4 regions of the Halomonas mongoliensis genome follow, and region 1 is predicted to be linked to each of the others. Evidence: predicted binding sites of a transcription regulator. Region 1 holds the regulator's gene; each other region holds the start of a gene.
What was found. The regulator PhoB, encoded in region 1, activates phosphate uptake and scavenging genes when phosphate is short. The targets are predictions, from matches to a motif close to TGTCATANNNNTGTCANA.
Positions count from the first base shown of each region.

Region 1 (3,521 bases):
CAGCGCTGGGTCGGCTCCCGGGACTCCCTCACCCTGCGTCTCACCGAGGCCGGCGCGCCGCGTCCCTTCCGCGTGCGGCTGCTCGACCAGCGTCTGGACGCGCCGCGCCCGGATGAGGCCCGCGCCCTGGGCATCGCCCCCGGCCAGCGCGCCTGGCTGCGCGAGGTGGCGCTCTGCCTGGGCGAGCGCCCCTGGGTGGTGGCCCGCTCGGTGGCGCCGCTTACGGGCCTGCCCGAACAGGAGCTGGCCCACCTCGGCGAGCGCTCCCTGGGCTCCTGGCTCTTCCGCCAACCGGATCTGGAACGCGGCGAGATCGAGGCGACCAGCGCCCCCGCCGGCTTCCACGATGCCAGCGGCCCCTGGGGACGCCGCTCGGTGTTCCGCCGCGGCGACTTCCGGGTGCTGGTGCAGGAGTGGTTCCTGGACGCCATGGCGGATGACCTCGGCCTCCCTTCGCGCTAGGCTCTGGGCCTCGTGCCGATAATGAAAACCTTCACGAGGTAGAGATGGACCGTTCCCTGATGCGCCCCAAGGGCCTGGCCCGGGTGCCCGACTTCCTGCAGCTGATGCGCCTCGACCGCCCCATCGGCACCTGGCTGCTGATGTGGCCGACGCTCTGGGCGCTGTGGATCGCCGCCGAAGGCATTCCGGGCCGCGATGTGCTGCTGATCTTCGTTGCCGGCGTCTACGTGATGCGCGCCGCCGGCTGCGTGGTCAACGACTACGCCGACCGCCACTTCGACGGCCACGTCAAGCGCACCCTTAACCGCCCCCTGGCCACCGGCCGGATCAGCGAGGGCGAGGCCCAGGGGCTCTTCGCGATCCTGGTCATGGTCGCCTTCGTGCTGGTGCTGTTCACCAACCTCTTTACCATCCTGCTCTCCATCGGCGGCGTCGTGCTGGCCTTCATCTACCCCTTCATGAAGCGCTACACCCACCTGCCCCAGCTCTTCCTGGGCGCCGCCTTCTCCTGGGCCATCCCCATGGCCTTCGGCGCGGTGCTCGGCCGGGTGCCCTTCGAGGCCTGGCTGCTGTTTGCCGCCAACGTCGCCTGGACCGTGGCCTACGACACCCAGTACGCCATGGTCGACCGGGACGACGACCTCAAGATCGGCATCAAGTCCACCGCGGTGCTGTTCGGCCGCGCCGACCGGCTGATGATCGGCCTGCTCCAGGGGCTGACCCTGCTGCTGCTGGTCTGGGCCGGTCTCCGCCTGGGGCTGGGCGGCTTCTTCTGGCTGGGCCTGGCCGCCATGGCCGCCACCTTCGTCTGGCAGCAGTGGCTGATCCGCACCCGCGAGCGGGATCCCTGCTTCCGCGCCTTCCTCAACAACCACTGGTCGGGGCTGCTGGTCTTCGCCGGCATCGCCCTGACCCTGTGGCCGGAGCTTGGCGCCTGAGGGCCGTCCGCCGCGTCCGAGCGCGGCTGTCACGCCAGTGTCATACTGGCATGGTGAGATCGTCACCGATTCGTCACTGTGCCGAGGCTACCGGATGACCGCCAAGACCGTTCTTATCGTCGATGATGAGGCGCCGATCCGCGAGATGATCGCGGTAGCGCTGGAGATGGCCGACTATCATGTGCTCGAGGCGGACAGCGCCCAGAGCGCCCACGCCCTGATCGTCGACCACCAGCCCGACCTGGTACTGCTGGACTGGATGATGCCCGGCACCAGCGGCATCGAGCTGGCCCGACGCCTCAAGCGCGAGCCCACCACCGCCGAGCTGCCGATCATCATGCTCACCGCCAAGGGCGAGGAGGACAACAAGATCCAGGGGCTCGAGGCCGGCGCCGACGACTACATCACCAAGCCCTTCTCCCCCCGGGAGCTGGTGGCCCGCCTCAAGGCGGTGCTGCGCCGCACGACTCCCCAGGGGGTCGAGGAAGCGGTGGAGGTGGACGGCCTGCTGCTCGACCCGGTCAGCCACCGGGTCAGCGCCAACGGCCGCGCCGTGGAGATGGGGCCCACCGAGTATCGCCTGCTGCAGTTCTTCATGACCCACCAGGAGCGCGCCTACACCCGCAGCCAGCTGCTGGACCAGGTGTGGGGGGGCAACGTCTACGTGGAGGAGCGCACCGTGGACGTGCATATCCGCCGCCTGCGCAAGGCGCTGGGCGAGCGCCACCAGCATCTGGTCCAGACGGTGCGCGGCACCGGCTACCGGTTCTCCGCCAAGGGCTGACGTGGGCCTCTGGAAGCGGGAAGCGTGGCGGCTGCTGCTGCTGGCCGGCAGCGGCCTGGCGGTGGGATGGCTGCTGTCTCATGCCTGGGCCGGCCTGGCCCTGGGGCTCGGCGCCTGTCTCGCCTTCCACCTGCACCAGCTGCGTCGCCTCCACCGCTGGCTGACCCTGACGCCCCAGGCCGAGCCCCCCGCCACCACCGGCATCTGGGGCGACCTCCTCGACCGGCTCTACCGCTACCAGAAGGGCCAGCGCCATACCCAGGAGCGCCTTCTCGGCATCATCAAGCGGGTCCAGGAGTCTTCGGAGGCGATGCGCGACAGCGTGGTGATGCTCGACGGCCATGGCGACATGGAGTGGTGGAACAGCGCCGCCGAACGCATGCTGGGCCTGCGCGCCGCCCACGACCGCGGTCACCACATCACCAACCTGGTGCGGGATCCCCGCTTCATCGACTACTTCCACGCCCGGGATTACCGGGAGCCGCTGACGCTCCCCTCGCCCATCGACGAGCAGATGGTGCTGCAGTTCCAGATCACCCTCTACGGCGACGACGAGCGCCTGCTGATGGCCCGGGACATCACCCGCCTGCACCGCCTGGAGGAGATGCGCCGGGACTTCGTGGCCAACGTCTCCCACGAGCTGCGCACCCCCCTCACCGTGCTGGCCGGCTACCTGGAGACCTACGCCACCTACGCCGACCAGCTGCCGCCGCGCTTCGCCCGGGGAGTCGATCGGATGCAGGAGCAGACCGTGCGCATGCAGAGCCTGGTCAGCGACCTGCTGCTGCTGTCCAAGCTGGAGATCGAGCGCGGCGGCGCAGACCATGCCCCCCTGGCGATGAGCGCGCTGCTGGCCAGCGTACAGCGGGACGCCGAGGCGCTCAGCGGCGGGCGACACACTCTGGAGGTGGAGCAGAGCGAGGCCCGGGCACTGGTCGGCAGCGAGCAGGAGATCCGCAGCGCCCTCTCCAACCTGGCCTTCAACGCGGTGCGCTATACCCCCGAAGGGAGCCACATCGTGCTGCGCTGGCGGCCCCAGGGCGACGGTGCCTGCCTGGAGGTGGAGGATAACGGCGAGGGCATCGACCCGGTGCACCTGCCGCGGCTGACCGAGCGCTTCTACCGGGTCGACAAGGGGCGCAGCGCCGCCACCGGCGGCACCGGGCTTGGCCTCGCCATCGTCAAGCATGTGCTGCTGCGCCACGATGCCCGCCTGGAGATCGACTCCCGGCCCGGCCAGGGAGCCCGCTTCCGCTGCCTCTTCCCGGCCTCCCGCCTGCTGGAGCCCCAGCTCGTCGAGCAGTGAGCCCGCCTCCGCGCGCAGGCCGATTCACCTG
Region 1 covers NZ_CP199288.1:1,789,124-1,792,644, reverse strand. Annotated here, with positions in the region: gene ACRYRV_RS08425 (chorismate--pyruvate lyase family protein) at 1-462, shown strand, start outside; gene ubiA (4-hydroxybenzoate octaprenyltransferase) at 507-1,400, shown strand; gene phoB (phosphate regulon transcriptional regulator PhoB) at 1,495-2,184, shown strand; gene phoR (phosphate regulon sensor histidine kinase PhoR) at 2,186-3,490, shown strand; gene ACRYRV_RS08405 (copper chaperone PCu(A)C) at 3,515-3,521, opposite strand, start outside.

Region 2 (3,521 bases), 550 kb from region 1:
CGATCTTCCCCGGCTGGTCCCGAGGGGAACTCGCCGGCGCCTTCGGCCTCTTCGTGCCGCTGCTCTCCGACCCGGCGCTGCTGGGACTCCTCGGCAATACCCTGCGCCTGGGCGTCGCCGTGGTGGTAGTCTGCGCCCTGCTGGCCATCCCCCTGGGGGCACTTCGCGCCCTGGCCCGGGTACCCGGCGGCGGCGCCTGGGACCTGATCTTCCTGATCCCCTTCATGATCCCGCCCTATATCGCCGCCCTCTCCTGGATGCTGACCCTGCAGCCGCGTGGCTACGCCGAGCAGCTGACCGGGCTCTCGGCCAGCGGCTTTCTCTTCTCCTTCTCGGGCATCGTCTTCGTGATGGTGCTCAACGTCTTCCCGGTGGTCTATTTCGCGGTGTCGCGCACCATGATGAGCGTCGGCGGTCGCTACGCCTCGGCCGCCCGAGTCAGCGGTGCCGGCGCCTGGCGCGCCTTCTGGCGCATCACTCTACCGCTCTCCACGCCGGGCATCGCCGCCAGCCTGCTGCTGGTGTTCGCGCTCACCATCGAGGAGTTCGGCACGCCGGCCACCCTGGGTGCCCAGGCGGGCTACAAGGTGCTGGTCACCGGCATCCACGAGCGCTTCGCCGACTGGCCCATCGACATCCCGGGGGCGGCGGTGCTCTCGCTGCTGCTGGTGATGCTGGCCATGGCCGCCTTCTATCTGCAGCACTGGCTGGTGACGCGGCGCTCCTTCGTCAGCCAGACCGGTAAGCCGGCGGCGGTGGAGCCCATCGAGCTCGGCCTCTGGCGATGGCCGGTGATGGCGCTCTTCGCTCTGGTGGGGGTGGTGTCGGTTGGCGTGCCGATCATGGCCGTACTGGCCACCGCCTTCACCGGCACTCTCTCCGGCGGCCTGGCCCCGGAAAACCTCTCGCTGCGCCACTTCGAGGCGCTGTTCGCCAACCGCGGCGGCGCCCTGCAGGCGCTCTCCACCAGCCTGGGTCTCGCCATCGGTGCGGCGCTGCTCACCGGGGTGCTGGGGGCCCTGGTAGGCTACCTGGTGGTGCGCGCCCAGCTGCGCGGCAAGGGGCTGCTCGACCTGCTCTCGCTGCTGCCCAATACCATGCCCGGCATCGTGGTGGCGGTGGGGCTGATCCTGGCCTGGAACCAGAGCTGGTGGCCGATCCAGGTCTACAACACCGGCGCCATGCTGCTGCTCGCCTACGCCTGCCTGCTGCTGCCCTATCCGGTGCGCTACGCCTCGGCGGCCTTCCGCCAGATGGGCGAGAGCCTGGAAGCCGCGGCCCGGGTGTGCGGGGCCGGCTTCTTCACCGCCTTCCGGCGCATCCTGCTCCCGGCCCTGGCGCCCAGCCTGATCGTCTCCATGCTGCTGGTCTTCGCCATCGCCTCCCGGGAGCTCGTCGCCTCGCTGATGGTGGCGCCCGCCGGCATGCGCACGGTCTCGACCTTCGTCTTCGGCCAGTTCGAGCAGGGCTCCCCCGGCGTCGGCATGGCCATGAGCGCCGTGGCGATCTTCACCACCACGGCGCTGCTGGTGGCACTGACGGTGTTCAGCCGCAAGCGACTGCCGATCGCGGGCTAGATGAAGCGCCCGGTTGAGGATTCTGGCGCCACTCCAGCCTCTCCCACCCCTCGACCCGGGCCACTTCGGCCAGCACCGGGTCGGGGTTGACCGCCACGGGGCGATTCACCCGGTTGAGCAGCGGCAGATCGTTCTGGGAGTCGGAGTAGAAGCAGAGGTGGCTGGCGGTGGCATTGCGCTCAGCCAGCCAGCTTTCCAGGCGCGTGACCTTGCCGCCGCGGTAGGAGAGCACCCCGGTGGTGGCGCCGGTGAAGTAGCCGGCGGCAAGCTCCGGCTCCACGGCGATCACCTCCTCGATGCCCAGCCGCCTGGCCACCGGCCCCACCAGATGTCGCGAGGAAGCGGAGATCAGCAGCGGCAGATCGCCCTGCTCCCGGTGGCGCGTGATCAGCGCACGCCCCTGGGGAAAGAAGCGCGGCGCGATTCGTTCGGTAACGAAGGTCTCGACCTCGGCGGCGACCTCCGCCTCGTGGCGCCCCGCCAGCGGCGACAGCGTCACGGCCAGATACTGCTCCAGCTTGAGCCGCCCGGCGTGATAGGCCGCGTTCATGGCCTGGGTACGGGCGAGATAGTCCCCGGGAGAGTCGACCCAGCCGCACTCCACCATCCAGTCGTTCCATAGCGCGCTGCAGTCGCCGTCCAGCAGCGTATCGTCGAGGTCAAAGAGAGCAAGGCGCATGACGGCCTCCAGTGGCCCGGTAGCTCGAGAAGGCCCATAGCCTGGGCCATCCGGGTGACAAAGGCATGACCGGCGCGACCTGTCACGGCACTGCCATCTCGCCGTCACGCCGTCGCCAACCGACTGACACCACCCCGCCATGCCGTCGTCACCTTGTGCGGATAACGTCGGGCGACGGAGCAGAACGGCTTACCGCCGCCCACGTCATCGCCGTGAATCACACCGCAAGGAGAGCCCCATGTTCGTACCCACACTGAAAGGCCTGGCCGCCGGCATCGCCGCCGCTACCCTGTCGCTGTCCGCTCACGCCGCCGTGGAGGTCCAGTGGTGGCACGCCATGGGAGGTGAGCTCGGCGAGATCCTTGAAGGCATCACCGAGGAGTTCAACGCCTCCCAGGACGACTACCGGGTGACCCCCAGCTACCGCGGCAACTACACCGAGACCATGACCGGCGCCATCGCCGCCTTCCGTGCCCGCCAGCAGCCGCATATCCTGCAGGTCTTCGAGGTGGGCACCGGCACCATGATGGCCGCCGAGGGGGCCATCTACCCCATCCACGAGCTGATGGAAGACCACGGCCGCGCCTTCGAGCGCGAGGCCTTCCTGCCGGCGGTGCTGGGCTACTACACCGATACTCGCGGCAACATGCTCTCCTTCCCCTTCAACTCCTCCACGCCGATCCTCTATCTCAACCGTGACGCCTTCGAGACCGCGGGCCTGAGCGGCACGCCCGAGACCTGGGAGGAGATCGTCGCGGCCTCCCGCCAGCTGCGCGAGAGCGGCGCGGCCCGCTGCGGCTTCACCACCTCCTGGCCGAGCTGGGTGATGCTGGAGAACTTCTCCGCCATGCACAACTCGCCCCTGGGCACCCGGGAGAACGGTTTCGGCGGCCTGGATACGGAGTTCGTCTTCGACAATGACCTGGTGGCGAGTCACTGGGACAACCTCAAGGCGTGGCAGGACGAAGGGGTCTTCCGCTGGGGCGGCCCGGGGCCGGGGGATGATGCCGCGCCGATGTTCTACTCGGGAGAGTGCGCCATGTTCTTCGGCTCCTCCGCCTCACGGGCCGGGGTGCTGGCCAACGCCGATTTTGAAGTGGGCTTCGCCATGCAGCCCTACTACGCGGAGGTGGAGGGCGCACCCCAGAACTCCATCATCGGCGGCGCCACCCTCTGGGCGCTGCAGGGCCACAGCGACGAGGAGTACGAGGCCGTGGCCGCCTTCTTCGAGTACCTCTCCCGGCCCGAGGTGCAGGCCGACTGGC
Region 2 covers NZ_CP199288.1:1,237,707-1,241,227, forward strand. Annotated here, with positions in the region: gene ACRYRV_RS05750 (ABC transporter permease) at 1-1,577, shown strand, start outside; gene ACRYRV_RS05755 (HAD family hydrolase) at 1,546-2,256, opposite strand; gene ugpB (sn-glycerol-3-phosphate ABC transporter substrate-binding protein UgpB) at 2,495-3,521, shown strand, end outside.
Region 2: a site for PhoB is predicted at 2,310-2,327, ahead of ugpB (sn-glycerol-3-phosphate ABC transporter substrate-binding protein UgpB). Genes of this name have one in related genera too.

Region 3 (3,521 bases), 340 kb from region 1:
GTGGCCTCCGATGAGCTGCACTGCGACCTGCTGCTGGAGGAGGGGGCGCGCCATGTGCCGCTGGCGGTGGCCTTTCCGGAGCTTGCCGCGCGCACCCTGACCCTCTGGGCCCCCTCCAAGACCTTCAACCTGGCCGGGCTCACCACCGCCTGCGCGGTGATTCCCGACGCGACCCTGCGGCGGCGCTTTGCCGCCGCGATCAAGGGGCTGGTGCCGGACGGCAACGTGCTGGGGCTGGTGGCGGCCGAGGCGGCCTACGGCCAGGGAGACCCCTGGCGCCAGGCGCTGCTCGAGGTGCTGCGCAACCATCGCCGGGCCCTGGCGGAGCGGGTGGCCCGCTGGCCGGGCGTCACGATGAGCGCGCCCGAGTCCACCTACCTGGCCTGGCTGGACCTGCGGCGGGCGCCGGCGCTGGCCGGTGCGGCCTCGCCCCAGCGGGCGCTGTTGGAGCGCGCCGGGGTGGCGCTCTCCGACGGTGCCGACTTCGGCTGGCCTGGGTTCGCCCGGCTCAACTTCGGCACCACGGCGACCCAGCTGGAGGCCGCCCTGGCGAGGCTGGATGGCGTGCTGGGCGGGTAGCTCAGTAGAGCAGGGCGAACAGCCTGCGGCGGTAGGTGACCGTCAGCGGGTGGTCGGCGCCCAGGGCGTCGAAGACCCGCAGCAGGGTCTTGCGGGCGGCATCGTCGCCCCAGGCGCGGTCGGCCTTCATCAGCGCCAGCAGGGCCTCGAGGCCCGTCTCGTAGTCGCCGTCGGCGACGCTGCGCAGGGCGCGCAGGTACTGAGCCTCGCTGTCGTCGCGATCGCCCAGGGCGGCCAGCGCCTCGGCGTCGGGGGCCTCCTCGCCGAACTCGATGCTGGCGCGCACCCCGCGGGCCGGCGCGGCGTCGCGCTCCTCCGGGGGTAGATTGTCGAGCAGGGCGCGGGCGTCGGCGGCGCGACCCTCGGCCACCAGGGCCCGGGCCAGCTCCACCTGGTAGGGGTAGTGCTGGGGGTTCTGCTGCGCGAGCTCTTCGTAGAGGGCCCGGGCCGTGGCGGCATCGCCGGCGGCCAGCGCCTCGGCGGCCTGCTCCTCGGGGCTGGCCGGGGCATCTTCGGGAGCCGGGAAGTAGCGGCCCAGCCATTCGCGGATCTGCTTCTCGGGCAGGGCGCCCTGGAAGTGGTCGACCAGCCCGCCCTGGCTGATCAGCTTGACGTCCGGGACCGAGCGCACGCCGAGCTGGGCGGCGATCTCCTGATTCTCGTCGATGTTGAGCTTGGCCAGCAGGAAGGTCCCGCGATATTCACGGGCCAGCTTCTCCAGCACCGGCATCAGGTTCTTGCAGGGCTCGCACCAGGGCGCCCAGCAGTCGAGCAGCACCGGCACCTGCATGGAGAGCTCCAGCACCTGCTGGATATTGCCGGCGTCGACGTCGAAGATCACCTCGGGCATCGAGGCGTCGGCGGCCTGGGCGGCTTCGCTGGTGGGGGTGTCGGCGGCGAGAGGTTCGCCGGTGCGCGGATCGACGATGGGCATGTTCGGGGTTCCCGGGATCGAGTGGATTTGTCCACGAGATGCGGGTGACGAGGGCGGGATTCAAGGGGGCGTGTGGAAATCGGGAGGGAGTCGACGAGGAAAAACGCCAACGAAAAAGCCGGCTCCCTGAGGAACCGGCTTCTTGCGATATTTGGTAGCGGGGACCGGATTTGAACCGATGACCTTCGGGTTATGAGCCCGACGAGCTACCAGACTGCTCCACCCCGCATCAATGTGAAGCATATGATACAGGACTTACCCCTTTAGTCAAGAGGCGTGTTCAAGCGCTCGTCCCGGCAGCGGTTCCTGGTCCATACTGGGTTGGGTTGTCATCAAACTGGCAACGTTCCACAGTACAATTGGTGACCCGGCCCAGCCGGTCGGGCACAGCGTCATGACAATCAGGGAGGTTACAATGGCCAACAACGCAATCGTTGCTTGGGTGACCGGGGGAACCGGCGGGATCGGCAGTGCAATCTGCCGCTCACTGGCCGATGAGGGCTATCAGGTGGTCGCCGGCTACCATAACCCCGAGAAGGCCAAGAGCTGGCTCGAAGCCCAGAAGGCGGATGGCTACAGCAACATCGATATCGCCGGCGTCGACCTGGTGGACTACGAGGCCTGCGTCAGCGGTGTCAAGGAGATCGAGGCCAAGCACGGCCCAATCGGGGTGCTGGTCAACTGTGCGGGCATCACCCGCGACGGCACCATGAAGAAGATGACGCCCGAGCAGTGGCACGAGGTCATCGACACCAACCTCAACAGCGTCTTCAACACCTGCCGCAGCGTGCTCGATTCCATGCTGGAGAAGCAGTACGGCCGGATCATCAACATCTCCTCCATCAACGGCCGCAAGGGCCAGTTCGGCCAGGTGAACTACTCGGCCGCCAAGGCGGGCATGCACGGCCTGACCATGGCGCTGGCCCAGGAGACCGCCACCAAGGGCATCACCGTGAACACCGTGTCACCGGGCTACATTGCCACCGATATGATCATGAAGATCCCCGAGAAGGTGCGCGAGTCCATCCGCGAGACCATCCCGGTCAAGCGCTACGGCAAGCCGGAGGAGATCGGTCGCCTGGTGGCCTACCTGGCCCACGAGGAGTCCGGTTTCATCACCGGTGCCAACATCGACATCAACGGCGGCCAGTTCATGGGCTGATCGTCCGGCTCTCTGCCTCCCTGGCCACCGATCGGCCAGGGAGCAGCCGCCATCCCGGAAGCGCGAGGTGACCCCTCGCGCTTCTGTTGTTCTGGCCTAAGGGTTCTGGCCTCAGGGCGGCGGCAGGCGGGTCAGGCGCTCCAGCATGCGGTCGAGCTCGCCCACCTCACGGCTCCACAGTTCGGGGGGCACCGGCCCCGTGGCCAGCAGGTCACGCAGTACGCCATGCACCTCCTCGGCCCGGGAGAGCTCGCGGCCGAGGTTCTCGTTGAGGCGCTCTACCTGGATCGCCAGGCGAAGCGGCTCGTCTCGATGGCTGACGCTGCCCACCGCCAGCAGCGAGAGGTGCACGCGTACCCGGGCCAGGCGCTCTTCCACCTCATCAACGCCCGGTGGATCCTGGCGGGCCGCATTGCGCCTCCGGTGGGCGCTACGCATGTCGTCGTCCAGGGTGAGGCCTTCCGGCAGCGGTACCTCGCCCGGGGGGCCTCCACCCAGTCGCTCGGCATCGGCCTTCAGGTGGGCGAGCAGCAGCGGCTGGGTATCGCGCCAGGCCCGGACCTCCTCGATCACGGCGAGGCGCTCCAGGCGTTCGCGACGCGCACGAATGATGCCCGACCAGCGGCGCCGCATGCCCTCGGTGCGGCGGCCGCCGGGGAGTGGCTCCAGCGAGGCCGCTTCGGCGATGGCGGCGCCGAGCGTCGCTTCGTCGCCGCTGCCGGCCGGCTGCCAGGCATCCAGGCGGTCGATCAGCGCCTGCATGGCATCGAGGCGCTCCCGAGCCTGTCGGGCACGGCTGTCTCGCTCGGCCTCGCGGGAGGCGAAGACCTGGTCGCACAGGTGGCG
Region 3 covers NZ_CP199288.1:1,444,339-1,447,859, reverse strand. Annotated here, with positions in the region: gene ACRYRV_RS06705 (MalY/PatB family protein) at 1-579, shown strand, start outside; gene ACRYRV_RS06700 (tetratricopeptide repeat protein) at 581-1,513, opposite strand; tRNA gene ACRYRV_RS06695 (tRNA-Met) at 1,666-1,742, opposite strand; gene phbB (acetoacetyl-CoA reductase) at 1,929-2,675, shown strand; gene ACRYRV_RS06685 (DUF349 domain-containing protein) at 2,787-3,521, opposite strand, start outside.
Region 3: a site for PhoB is predicted at 1,841-1,858, ahead of phbB (acetoacetyl-CoA reductase). Genes of this name have one in related genera too.

Region 4 (3,521 bases), 710 kb from region 1:
CCCGCAACGCCCAGGTTGAGTCACGCCATGTCTGAGATCCTCGAGCAGGACAAGGAAACCGCCGCCCTCAAGGTGCCGCCCCACTCGCTCGAGGCGGAGCAGTCGGTGCTGGGCGGGCTGATGCTCGACAACCAGGCCTGGGATAACGTCGCCGACCGCCTGGTGGCCGACGACTTCTACCGCTACGAGCACCGCCTGATCTTCAACGTCATGGCGGAGCTGGCCGAGGCGGCCCGCCCCCTGGACGTGGTGACCCTCTCCGAGGCGCTGGAAGGGCGCGACCAGCTCGATACCGTGGGCGGTCTCGCCTACCTGGCGGAGCTGGCCCGCAATACCCCCTCGGCGAGCAATATCCGCGCCTATGCCGATATCGTTCGCGAGCGGGCCACCCTGCGCAAGCTGATCCGCGCCGCCAGCCAGATCGCCGACGGCGCCTTCAGCCCCCAGGGGCGGCCGGCGGACGAGCTGGTCGATGAGGCGGAACGCCTGGTCTTCCAGATCAGCGAGGAGCGCCCCAAGTCGGGCGGGCCCATCGGCATGAGCGAGTTGCTCGCCAAGGCGGTGGACCGCATCGACGAACTCTTCAACATGAAGGGGGAGATGACCGGTATCTCCACCGGCTTCCGTGACCTGGACGAGATGACCTCGGGCCTGCAGCCCTCTGACCTGGTGATCATCGCGGGCAGACCCTCCATGGGCAAGACCACCTTCGCCATGAACCTGGTGGAGCATGCGGTGATCGCCAGCGACCGGCCGGTGATGGTGTTCTCCATGGAGATGCCCGCCGAGTCGCTGATGTTGCGCATGCTTTCGTCGCTGGGGCGCATCGACCAGACCCGGGTGCGTACCGGGCAGCTGGAGGACGAGGACTGGCCGCGGCTCACCTCGGCGGTCAATCTGCTCAAGGACAAGCAGCTGTTCATCGATGACACCGCGGCGCTCTCGCCCAACGAGATGCGCTCGCGCATCCGCCGGGTGGTGCGAGAGCACGGCAACCTGGCGCTGGTGATGATCGACTACCTGCAGCTGATGCAGATTCCCGGTTTCTCCGAGAATCGCACCGGCGAGATCTCCGAGATCTCCCGCTCGCTCAAGGGCATGGCCAAGGAGTTCGGCTGTCCGGTGGTGGCGCTCTCCCAGCTCAACCGCTCCCTCGAGCAGCGGCCCAACAAGCGCCCGGTGATGTCGGACCTGCGCGAGTCGGGCGCCATCGAGCAGGACGCCGACGTGATCGCCTTCGTCTATCGCGATGAGGTCTACAATCCGGATAACCCCGACAATCAGGGGCTCGCCGAGCTGATCATCGGCAAGCAGCGTAACGGCCCCATCGGCACGGTGCACATGGCCTTCATCGGCAAGTACACCCGCTTCGAGGACCTGGCGCCGGACAGCTACGGCGACACCTTCGGCGAGTGAGTCGGGCGGACGGGTTGAGCCGGGCCGCTGGGCCCGTATAATGCCCAGCCCCTGGAGCCGAGCGGCACCCCGTGCCGCCGGCCGAACAGCATCGAGCGAAAGGAGAGAACATGGCAGGCGGATTCCGGCGCGGTAATCGGCAGCGCACCCCCAAGCTGGAGGCGCGCGGTGAACTCCAGTCCCTGGAGCGCGAGGGCCCCTTCAAGGAGTGGCTGGGCATGCCCGACCTCTACCGCTATCAGCTGGTGGTGGAGGGGGAGAGCTACAGCTACCAGACCGAAGACGCCGAGCTGCCGGTGCAGGTCGGCGACCGCGTGGTGTTCCGCTACAAGGAGACCAAGGCGGGCAAGTGGATCGACCGCAACTCCCTGGGCAAGGCGATCGATCCCTCCAGCTATCAGTAACTTGCGGAACCCTCCCGGGCATCGATGGTCATAGCGTCCACATGCAGCCGTCATCCAGATGTCATCTCATGGCGTCAGGCTGTGCGGAGCAGCAATCACAAGATTCCCAGGAGGGAAGCATGGAATTCAAGGACCTCAAGGCCTTCGCGGCCCAGCATGACAACTACGAGATCCGCGTCATCGGCCATGCCGGCAGCCGCTTCTATCAGGTGGAGCTGGAGGACATCGAGGGCCAGCGCCATATGCTGACCCACCGGGGCAAGCCGGTGCTCTACCGCGCCCTGGACGACGTCTATCTGGAGCTCAAGCGCGCCGGCATCCATCGTGCCTATCTGGTGCAGTACGTGCCCCACGATGAGGTGATCGGCCGCGACGCTCACTACCAGGATCCGCTCACCTCGCGGATGCCGCTGGTGTTCTAGAGCCCCCACGCCGCCCGGAGCAACAGCGCTCCCTTTCCCGCCTACCGCTTCCGCCGCCGTCCCTCAAGCCAGCGCCCCAGGCGCACCCGGCGGCGGGCAAACCAGAGATACCCAGCGTCCAGCGCGGCCGCCACCCCCGGCAGGCTGCTTAGCCACACCAGCCTTCGATACCCCAGCACGGCGTAGAGCGCCCGGCTGGCGTCCATGCCGATGAACCAGCGCCCCTCGGCGTCCTGCAGGTGCAGTCGTCCCATCATCGCCTCGAAGCGCTTCCCCAGGGCCTCGGCATCGAACTCCGGCGCCTGGATATCCACCAGGGCCACGCGTTCCCGACGCGGGTGGCGCGAGAGCCAGGCCACCTCTCGCTGGCAGAGCGGGCAGTGGCCGTCGTGATAGAGGGTGACCGGGGGGGTGGCGGAGAGGGCGGCGCGTCGACTCATGGGGTGTCCTCAGGATGCGTGGGCTCGTGGGGAACCGGCTCGGAGGCGTAGCCGGCCAGGTGGTGGCGGCGCTGCTCGTGTGCGGCGTCGCGCCAGGCGCTCGAGCGGGGCAGCGCGTCCAGGAAGGCCTGGGCCTGTTCCCGCATGGCCGAGCGCTTCGCGTCGCTCATCCTCGTCAGCGAGCCGTAGATCAGCTTCATGCGCGGGTTGGCGGAGAGGGTCTCGGCGTGGCGCTCGAGGAAGCGCCAGTAGAGGCTGTTGAGGGGGCAGGCGCCCTCGCCGGTGACCTTCTTCGGGTCGAAGCGGCAGTGGCGGCAGTGGTCCGACATGCGGTCGATATACTTGCCCGAAGCGCAGTAGGGCTTGGAGCCCATCAGGCCGCCGTCGGCGTGCAGCACCATGCCCAGCACGTTGGGCAGCTCCACCCATTCGCAGGCGTCGGCGTAGACCGCCAGGTACCAGTCACAGAGCGCCTCGGGGGAGACGTCGCAGAGCAGGGCGATGTTGCCGGTGACCATCAGCCGCTGGATATGGTGGGCGTAGGCATTGTCGCGGGTCATCTCGATGGCCCGGCGCAGGCAGCGCAGCTCGGTGTCGCCGCTCCAGTAGCAGGCGGGCAGCTCGCCGTTTGCTCCCAGGGCGTTGCCGCGCTTGTAGTCGGGCATGCGAGTCCAGTAGAGGCCGCGCACATACTCCCGCCAGCCCAGAATCTGGCGGATGAAGCCCTCCACCGAGTTGAGGGGCGCGCGCCCCTCGAGGTACTCCCGCTCGGCGGCTTCGCACACCTCCCGGGGGGAGAGCAGGCCGATATTGAGCGCCGCCGAGAGCCGGGAGTGGAA
Region 4 covers NZ_CP199288.1:1,074,691-1,078,211, reverse strand. Annotated here, with positions in the region: gene dnaB (replicative DNA helicase) at 28-1,416, shown strand; gene ACRYRV_RS04960 (hypothetical protein) at 1,527-1,820, shown strand; gene ACRYRV_RS04955 (DUF6482 family protein) at 1,940-2,242, shown strand; gene ACRYRV_RS04950 (thiol-disulfide oxidoreductase DCC family protein) at 2,284-2,682, opposite strand; gene ACRYRV_RS04945 (cryptochrome/photolyase family protein) at 2,679-3,521, opposite strand, start outside.
Region 4: a site for PhoB is predicted at 1,869-1,886, ahead of ACRYRV_RS04955 (DUF6482 family protein). Genes of this name have one in related genera too.